4 regions of the Carnobacterium sp. AT7 genome follow, and region 1 is predicted to be linked to each of the others. Evidence: predicted binding sites of a transcription regulator. Region 1 holds the regulator's gene; each other region holds the start of a gene.
What was found. The regulator NrdR, encoded in region 1, represses ribonucleotide reductase genes. The targets are predictions, from matches to a motif close to ACACNATATATNGTGT.
Positions count from the first base shown of each region.

Region 2: a site for NrdR is predicted at 727-742, ahead of CAT7_RS02760 (vitamin B12-dependent ribonucleotide reductase). Genes of this name have one in related genera too.
Region 3: a site for NrdR is predicted at 1,473-1,488, ahead of CAT7_RS03440 (deoxynucleoside kinase). Genes of this name have one in related genera too.
Region 4: a site for NrdR is predicted at 1,404-1,419, ahead of nrdD (anaerobic ribonucleoside-triphosphate reductase). Genes of this name have one in related genera too.

Region 1 is NZ_ABHH01000014.1:4,610-6,820, reverse strand. It holds gene coaE (dephospho-CoA kinase) at 1-564, shown strand, start outside; gene nrdR (transcriptional regulator NrdR) at 742-1,209, shown strand; gene CAT7_RS06700 (replication initiation and membrane attachment family protein) at 1,235-2,211, shown strand, end outside.
Region 2 is NZ_ABHH01000004.1:101,733-103,943, forward strand. It holds gene CAT7_RS02755 (amidohydrolase) at 1-633, shown strand, start outside; gene CAT7_RS02760 (vitamin B12-dependent ribonucleotide reductase) at 833-2,211, shown strand, end outside.
Region 3 is NZ_ABHH01000005.1:103,748-105,958, forward strand. It holds gene CAT7_RS03435 (NupC/NupG family nucleoside CNT transporter) at 1-578, opposite strand, end outside; gene CAT7_RS03440 (deoxynucleoside kinase) at 571-1,236, opposite strand; gene CAT7_RS03445 (carbohydrate-binding domain-containing protein) at 1,586-2,211, opposite strand, start outside.
Region 4 is NZ_ABHH01000004.1:137,480-139,690, forward strand. It holds gene nrdD (anaerobic ribonucleoside-triphosphate reductase) at 1-1,372, opposite strand, end outside; gene CAT7_RS02935 (methylated-DNA--[protein]-cysteine S-methyltransferase) at 1,547-2,089, opposite strand; gene CAT7_RS02940 (tocopherol cyclase family protein) at 2,107-2,211, opposite strand, start outside.

The DNA.
Region 1 (2,211 bases):
ACCGGTAAGTCAACGGTAAGTAAGCTATTTAAAGAACTGGGTTATCCGGTAGTAGATGCCGACATTGGTGCAAGAGAAGTAGTACAGCCAGGAACGGATGGATTAAATCAAATAAAAGAAACGTTTGGAAAGCAAGTTATTCTAGATGATGGCACATTGAATCGTGCTGCGCTGGGAGAAATTGTATTTAATAATGAGAAAAAAAGAGAGCTACTGAACGGTATTTTGTCTGAACACATACATCAATGGGTAGTATCTAAAAAGAACGACTATTTAAAGCAAAATCCTGCGATCCTTGTATTGGATATTCCGCTATTATTTGAATCGGGTTATGAAAAAGAGGTTGATCAAATTATGGTGGTAGCTACATCAGAGGAAGTTCAGCTAGAGCGATTAATGGAGAGAGATGGGATAAAAAGAGAAGAAGCTTTGAAAAAAATCAATGCCCAATGGTCTATTTCAAAAAAAATCCCTCTTGGAAATAGTATTATTGATAATAATGGAACGCTCACGAATACAAAAAAACAAGTCCTTGAATGGATAAACAAACTAAACGTTAATTAGAGTCTAGTAGTAGGACAAAGCGAACAATCCTTTAAGGTTTGTTCGCTTTTGTACTTAAGTGAGAAACACCTTATTTTAAGCGGTTTTATCTCTGGTTGTTGTATGGTATAATAGAGTAAATAATTGCGTAAAAAAATAGTTTAGATACTTATGACACTTAAGATAGGAATGATAAACATGCAATGTCCACGCTGTCAAAATAATGGTTCTAAAGTTGTTGATAGTCGTCCAGCAGATGATGGACGTGCTATTCGTAGAAGAAGAGAATGTGAAGCTTGTAGTTTTCGCTTTACTACATTTGAGCGAGTAGAAAAAACGCCACTATTAGTCATTAAAAAAAATGGTACCAGAGAAGAATTCAATCGCGAGAAAATTTTAAGAGGGCTAATACGGTCTTGTGAAAAAAGGCCTGTAGCAATGGAACAAGTTGAGAAAATTGTCGGAGACGTAGAAAATCAAATCAGAGGATTGGGCGAAAATGAAATAGCCTCAGCGATCATTGGGGAATACATTATGGAGAAATTAGCTGATATCGATGAAGTTGCTTATATCCGTTTTGCTAGTGTCTATCGCCAATTTAAAGATATGAGTGTCTTTTTGACAGAACTACAAGAATTTGAAAGAAAAAAAGCTGAAAAAAATTAGTTGAAACAGAAAGGTGTGAGTCATTTTGGGGTATCCTTGGAAAAATTTAAGTCCTAAAGATGGTTTTATTGTAAAACAACAAGCTTTACTTTCTGATATCGATCAAAAAATTCTCACTTTTTTGTATCAACCCCTAATTGGGACTGCAGCTTACAGCTTATATATGACATTGTGGACTGAGATTGAAGAAGAGGCCTATTGGAGTGAAGGGATCTTACATTCGGAACTGCTGGCCTTGCTGAATATCGGTATTCCTGAGTTGTATCAAGCCAGAATTAAGTTAGAAGCAATTGGATTGCTTAAAACTTATATCCAAACAGGTTCGACCAAATTAACAATCTATGAATTGCAAGCTCCCCAAGCAAGTGATGTCTTTTTTAAAGATGATTTATTGAGCTTATTATTATTAGAAAAAGTTGGAGAACGAAAATTCAGAAAATTGAGAAATCGATTTGTGATAGAAAGCATCGATAAGAAAAAATTTCAAGAAGTCACAAAGTCGTTTTTAGATGTTTTTCAATTTGATGCTGAATTATTGAAAAGAGAAAAAGATCTCTTGAAAGAACCGGTTTCATATATTGGCAAAACGAGTTCTTCAAAACCAAAAATCGATTCCAAAACATTTGATTTGAAGTTTTTTTATACAGGTTTGAACCAACAGTACATTAATCGTTCTTCAATTACTAAAGAGGTTGAAGAAGCTATCCTTGTATTGCATACGTTATATGGACTAGATGAATTAGCCATGCAACAATTTGTGTTGAATGCTTCTGATATTGAAACAGGACAAATTGATGAAAAAAAATTAAAAAAGTTAGCTTATGATGATTATCATAATAAAAACCAACAGAATATTTCATTAAAAGATGTTGTTGAAAAAGATATCCAAGTTGATGCCAATCAACAAAAAATGCGTGATAATGAACTAACTCAAAGAGGTTTAACAATAGAGGATATTGCGGTCATTGAAGTGAGTGAGCAAATAAGTCCGATTGATTTTAT
Region 2 (2,211 bases), on a different contig from region 1:
TGTGATATTTTCAAAATCAAAGTAAAAGGTGAAAGCGGTCATGCGGCTAGACCCGATTTAGGAAGAGATGCTCTTTTAACTGCTGCAGCTATTACAGTCGAATTACAAAGCATTGTTGCTCGTGAAGTGAGTCCTTTAGATAATGTTGTGGTTGCTGTTGGCGTTCTAAACGCAGGAACTCGTTACAATATTATTGCCAATGAAGCTTCGATTGAAGGAACCGTACGTACGTTTAGTCACGAAACACGTCAATTTGTTTTAGCAGCTGTTGAACGCGTGGCACGAGATGTCGCTACAGCTCATCGTACGACAGTTGAATTTGAAAATTACGATGCTGCTGCTCCCCTTATCAATAACCAACTAGCTGCAAGTCGCGCGGCTCGTGTAGGAGCTGACATCGTAGGAAATGAGAATATTATTCAAGATAATCCAAAAAGTTTAGGAGCAGATGATTTTGCCGACTTTTTAGCTGTTGCGCAAGGCGTTTATGCTCGCGTAGGAACGAAAGATCCTGCTAACCCGGAAACTTGGTATGGGCATCATCATGAAAATTTTGATATTGATGAACGTGGGTTAGCGATAGCCACTGAATTACATGTCAGATATGCACTAGATTTTTTAAATGAACAATAATAAAAAAATATTTTCTAAAAAAGATTGAAGCGAGTTGTTTTCGCTTCTTTTTTCATTTTATTTTAAAAAAAACGAATTTTTAATCGTGCAATATCACTATATGTAGTGTAAAATGAATTATTGTTAACTAGATATAGGTGATTACATATTTTCTACTATTTATTTACAAAAATACATACTTTATTAAGGAGTGGTGTTCATGATTGCCAATAGCTCTACAAAAATGAAACAAACCATTAAAAATTTAAATGAAACTATTCCCGCTTTTCCTCAAGTTCATCCGATAACTGAAGATATGAACTTAACTTATAAAGGCGTTTCTCGCTTAGTCATGCTAGACCGGTATTCATTTAAAGATTTGTCCAAGTCTACTCTGTCTGTAGGAGATTTAGTTGTTTTAACCGTTAAAGCTGATCCAAAATACCCTACTAGAGGAACGGGTTTTGTTACACACATCAACCATTCTCAACACACAGCTTCCGTTTTAATTGATGAAGAATTCCGTGGAGCCATTGAAGACGAGTACGAGCAAAAAACTGGCATCATCACTTGTAGTTTAGATGTAATCGAAAAGCCGCTTGAAATTTTTTACGAACAAATCGCCAAAAGAAACGCGACTGGCTTAGCTGCCACAGAATCGACTCCTGAAAAAAGAGCAGCTGCTTATGCTACTTTTTATGAGGAATTAAAAAACTTGAATTTTATTCCTGCAGGACGTGTTTTGTATGGTGCAGGTTCAGAAACTGACGTTACCTATTTCAATTGTTATGTTATGCCATTTGTACCAGACTCTCGTGAAGGTATTTCAGATCATCGCAAACAAGTGATGGAAATCATGAGTCGTGGTGGTGGTGTGGGAACGAATGGCTCTACTCTTCGTCCGCGTCATACATTAGCTCGCGGTGTAAATGGAAAATCATCAGGAGCGGTCTCTTGGTTAGACGATATTGCGAAGTTAACTCACTTGGTAGAACAAGGCGGCAGCCGTCGTGGAGCTCAAATGATCATGTTAGCAGATTGGCATCCAGATATTCTTGAGTTTATTATTTCAAAAATGCAAAATCCTCGTATTTTACGTTATTTAATTGAAAATACAGCAGACGACCAAGTTAAAAAATTAGCTAATGAAAAACTAACCTTCACTCCTTTTACCGAACGTGAAATAGCTATGTATCAAAGTATTTTAAATTATAAGAATGTACCAGGTTATGGTGGATTTGATGCGACAATGATGAAAGAAACAGCTGACAAATTAAAAACAGGCGGTACTTACAGTGTTCATAATCCAGATTTCTTATCTGGAGCAAATATTTCGGTTTGTTTGACAACAGATTTCATGGAAGCTGTTGAAAATGATACGGACTATGAGCTTCGTTTTCCTGCCGTTGAATCATACAGTCCAGAAGATATGGAGGAATACAATGCTCATTGGTCGGAAGTTGGAGATGTCCGTGAATGGGAAGCTTCAGGACATGCTGTCCATACTTATCGGACAATAAAAGCTCGTGAATTATGGAAACTGATTACTATTTGTGCCACTTACGCTGCTGAACCAGGTATTTTCTTCATTGATAATGC
Region 3 (2,211 bases), on a different contig from region 1:
AATAACCATTTCATTGGAATACCTAATAAATTATATCCAACTAAGATAGAAGCCGACATAGATCCCATTCCTGCAACTAAGACTGTCATTAATTCTGATTTTGTCATATCAGGCAAATATTTGGCTACTAAGAAAGGTGCTTCTGTCTGCCCCAACAACATATTCGCTACAGCAACAAAAGATTCTGCTTTTTCAGTGCCTAATAATTTCCCAACTGCTCCACCAATGATTTTAACGACCCAACCGACTATACCTAAGTAGCCAAGAATCCCTGTCAAAGCGGATAGAAAGATAATGACACCTAATACATCAATAAAGAAATAGCCTTTTCCAAATAAATCGCCAAATACAAAGGCTAGTCCTTCATTCGCAAAACTGAATAGTTTTGTTACTCCTGCAGCAAGTTGTTCAATGATCCAGCTGCCTACAGGAACTTTAATTAAGAATAACGCCAACACTAACTGAGCGGCTAGTGCAACTCCAACCGTTCGTTTATTGATTGCTTTTTTATTGTCTGATAATAAAAATAATATTCCTAATATGACTATAATACCTAAAACAGTTACTACTTTATTCATTAATTCTACTCTCCATTTCAGCTAACTTTTCTTTTACTAATTTCACCACAAAGTCTGCATCTTCACTATTATTGACCACGTCAATTCTATCAATATTAATCACTAAAACATCAGATGCTTTATAGTGATCAGTGACCCAGTTATCATAACCTTGCCAAAGAGCTTTGTAATAGTCCATTAACCCTTGATCTTGTTCAAAGTCTCTTCCTCGCAAGCCGATTCGATAAAGTATCGTTTCGAAGGACCCTTGTAAATAAACCATTAGATCAGGTGCTTTTTTTGGTAGTTCTTGTAATTCTTCCATCATGTTGTTTAATAATTTTTCATAAATACTAAACTCTGAAGCTGAGATACGTCCTAACTCTGTATTTACTTTGGCAAAATACCAATCTTCATAAATTGAGCGATCCAACACATTATTCTTGTTGTGTAAAGCTTCTTTAATACTTTTAAAACGACTACTTAAAAAATCTAATTGCAATAAAAACGGGTATCGTTTTAAATGCTGTTCCTCTTCACTTGCTGTGTAAAATAAAGGCAATATTTCATTGTCATCTACATTCTCATAGAATACCTCACTGTTTAAAGATTTTCCTAACAGTTCAGCTACACTTGTTTTTCCTGCTCCAATCATTCCACCAATTACTAAAATTGCCATCTGCCCCTCTCCTCATTGCATGGAAAAAGAGTAGCGTAATTCAGCTACTCTTTTTCCATGTCATTACTAGTTGTTATCTTAGTAGTTTCTAGAAAACGTATTGCTTAATTTTTTATTGCAGCTTTTATGTAACTATTTATTGCTTAACCATCGATTAGCTCCTTAGCTATAATACTATGATATTAAAATTATATCAACCTGAATTTACACCATATGTGCTAAGCAAAAAAAAAGAAACACCATATATTGTGGTTGCGCATTCAAAACACCCTATAGACAAAAAAATAGACAAGCCTTAGGAATTTCCCTACCGACTTGTCTATTTTATTTTGCTTCTTAACTAACTAGTTTAAGGTATGATTGGTATACTGCCTGTATCTCCTTCACTGGGTTTTTGCATGTCACCATCTGGTTGCATGTTCTTGCCACCAGGTTGCTGCATACCGCCTCCCATTTTCCCAGGCGTTGTTCCCACTGTCGTTGATACTGATTCAATTGGAACTTCAAACGTTTCATCCTTAATAGATAAAGTGTATGTTTCATCTATTGCCAAATCAGCTGAACTGAATTGGACAGAAGAAAAACTTTTATCTGCTGTCCAGGATAAGAGAACTGTACCGTCTGCATCGTTTAATTCTATTTTGCTACCTGCTTCATAAGTCGTTTCAAATCCATAAAAAACACTTGCTTGACTAGAACTGTCTGCAAAAGTTACTGCCATTCCAGAACTTCCAGCTGCCATTAACGTTCCACCAGTTATAACAGCTTCTCCATTTGAATCGATTGTTCCATTCCCATCATTTTCTGGTCCGCTAACAGTCGTCACACCACCAGAAATTTCAATTGTACCATTTGAATCTAACCCGTCACCACTGCTATTTACCATCAATGTTCCACCAGAAATGACCAATGTATTTTCACTGTTGCTGCCAGATTCACCCGGTTCGGCGGTTTGTTTAGTTGTTGTTGAAGTCC
Region 4 (2,211 bases), on a different contig from region 1:
AAACCTTTAATCGTTCTTCAAATAGCTCCCAAAACATGGTTTGATTTCCTTTAGATTCAATTGCCACACGAGGCAAATTAAGTGTGACCACACCTAAATTCATTCTTCCAGAGTTCACTTCTTGTCCATGTTCATCTTTCCATCCTTGTAAAAAAGAACGACACCCCATTGGTGCTTTAAAACTGCCCGTTAACTCAATAACTTTATCGTACATTAAAACATCAGGATACATTCTTTTGGTTGAACAAGTAAGGGCTAATTTTTTTATATCATAATTTTGATCTTCAGGATCCAAATTAACCCCTCGTTTAAGAGTGAAAACAAGTTTTGGAAAAATGGCTGTTCTCTTTTCTTTTCCCAATCCATTGATGCGAACTAATAGTATAGAACGTTGAATTTCTTGTTCAAACCAATCCATTCCTAATCCAAATCCTAACGTGGTAAAAGGCGTTTGTCCTTGGGAGGAATAAAGAGTATTGATTTCATATTCTAAGCTCTGCATAGCATCATAAATATCTTTCTTTGTTTTTTCACGTGCATATTGTTTTTGTTTTTCTTCTCCTGTGACCCATTCGCTAGCAGTCTGCAAATGTTTTTGATAATTCAAACGACTATAAGGAGCTAATACTTCATCAATTCGATCTGCGCTGCATCCTCCATACTGACTAGAAGCTACATTAGCAATAATTTGTGCCATTTGAGCAGCCGCTGTTTGAATAGATCGTGGACTTTCTACCTCTGCATTCCCTATTTTAAAACCTTCTTTAAACATGCTTTTAAAATCAATCAAACAACAATTTGTCATTGGAGCATACGGTTGGTAGTCTAGGTCATGATAATGGATATCTCCTTTTTGGTGCGCATTAGCAACATGCTTTGGTAGCATTTTAAGTCCAATCGATTTTGCAACTACTCCGGCAGTTAAATCTCTTTGAGTATTGAATACGTTGCTATCCTTATTCGCATTTTCATTTACTACAGTCTGTTCTTTACGTAAAAGACCATGGATAGCATAGTTTATATCTGTTGCTTGACTTCTTTCCAAATCGCGGCGGGTTCTATAAACTAAGTAGGCTTCTGCTAATTCATGTTTATGCGCATCTATTAGAACATGTTCTACGATACTTTGAATCTCATAAATTTTAATATTGCTGACAAATCGTTGGGCTATTTCCTTTTTTATTACTTCGACAATCTCTTTAAGTTCCTGAATACTTTTTTCATCTGTTTCTTTTATTAATGAACGTTGGGCTTTTAATAAAGCTTCAAAGATTTTTTCTTCTTTAAACTCAACTTCTCGTCCATCTCTTTTCATTACTTTTATTTTAAGATTGTTTGAACTTTCACAAAAACTATCATGGTTTATTTTCATTTCCTATCGCCACCCTATCTATTCCTTTAAAGCACTATATATAGTCGCTAAATAAATTATATAGCTATATATAGTATAAACACAATCTGACATTTCGTCCATCACTTTTATTATTATTCAACTAAATACGAATAGATCATGCTTCGATTCAAGCATGATCTATTTGTATTTAGTTTAGTTCACTTTTTTCTTAGCACACTTCCTGTGGGTTTTTTCTAATTGTAATAATGTTTCTTTCATAGCTAACTTTCCTCGATAACCGGCTAACTTCCCATTTTTATGAATGACCCGGTGGCAAGGTACAACAATTAATAAAGGATTTTTGCCAATTGCAGTTCCTACTGCCCGAAAAGAACCAGGCTGTCCGATTTCTACTGCAATTTCGCCATACGATTTGGTTTGTCCATAAGGAATAGCGTTTAAAGCTTTCCATACCTTTTGTTGAAATAGCGTCCCATTAACATCTATAGGCAGCGTAAAAGTAGTCCTAGAACTGTTAAAATAATCTAAAAATTGTTGATGATAAAGCTGTAATCCGGCTTTATTTTCTACTAAAACTGCTTTTGGAAATAATTTTCCCACTCCATCTTCAAGTTCTCTTAGTGACTCATTTAGAGAGCCTACAAAACAAAGCCCCTTCTCGGTTGCCGCTAGATAAAGTGTCCCTACATCATAGTCAAAAGAACCATACATTACGTTCTGGTCAAGATTCCCCATTTTCTCACCTCATTAACCTAAGCTTCTACTATTTCAATACCTGCTAATTTGCTTACATCTTGGTAGATTGTCTGTTGTTTCTTATCTTTCAAAAGAATGTCGATTTCTCCAGATAAACCTTC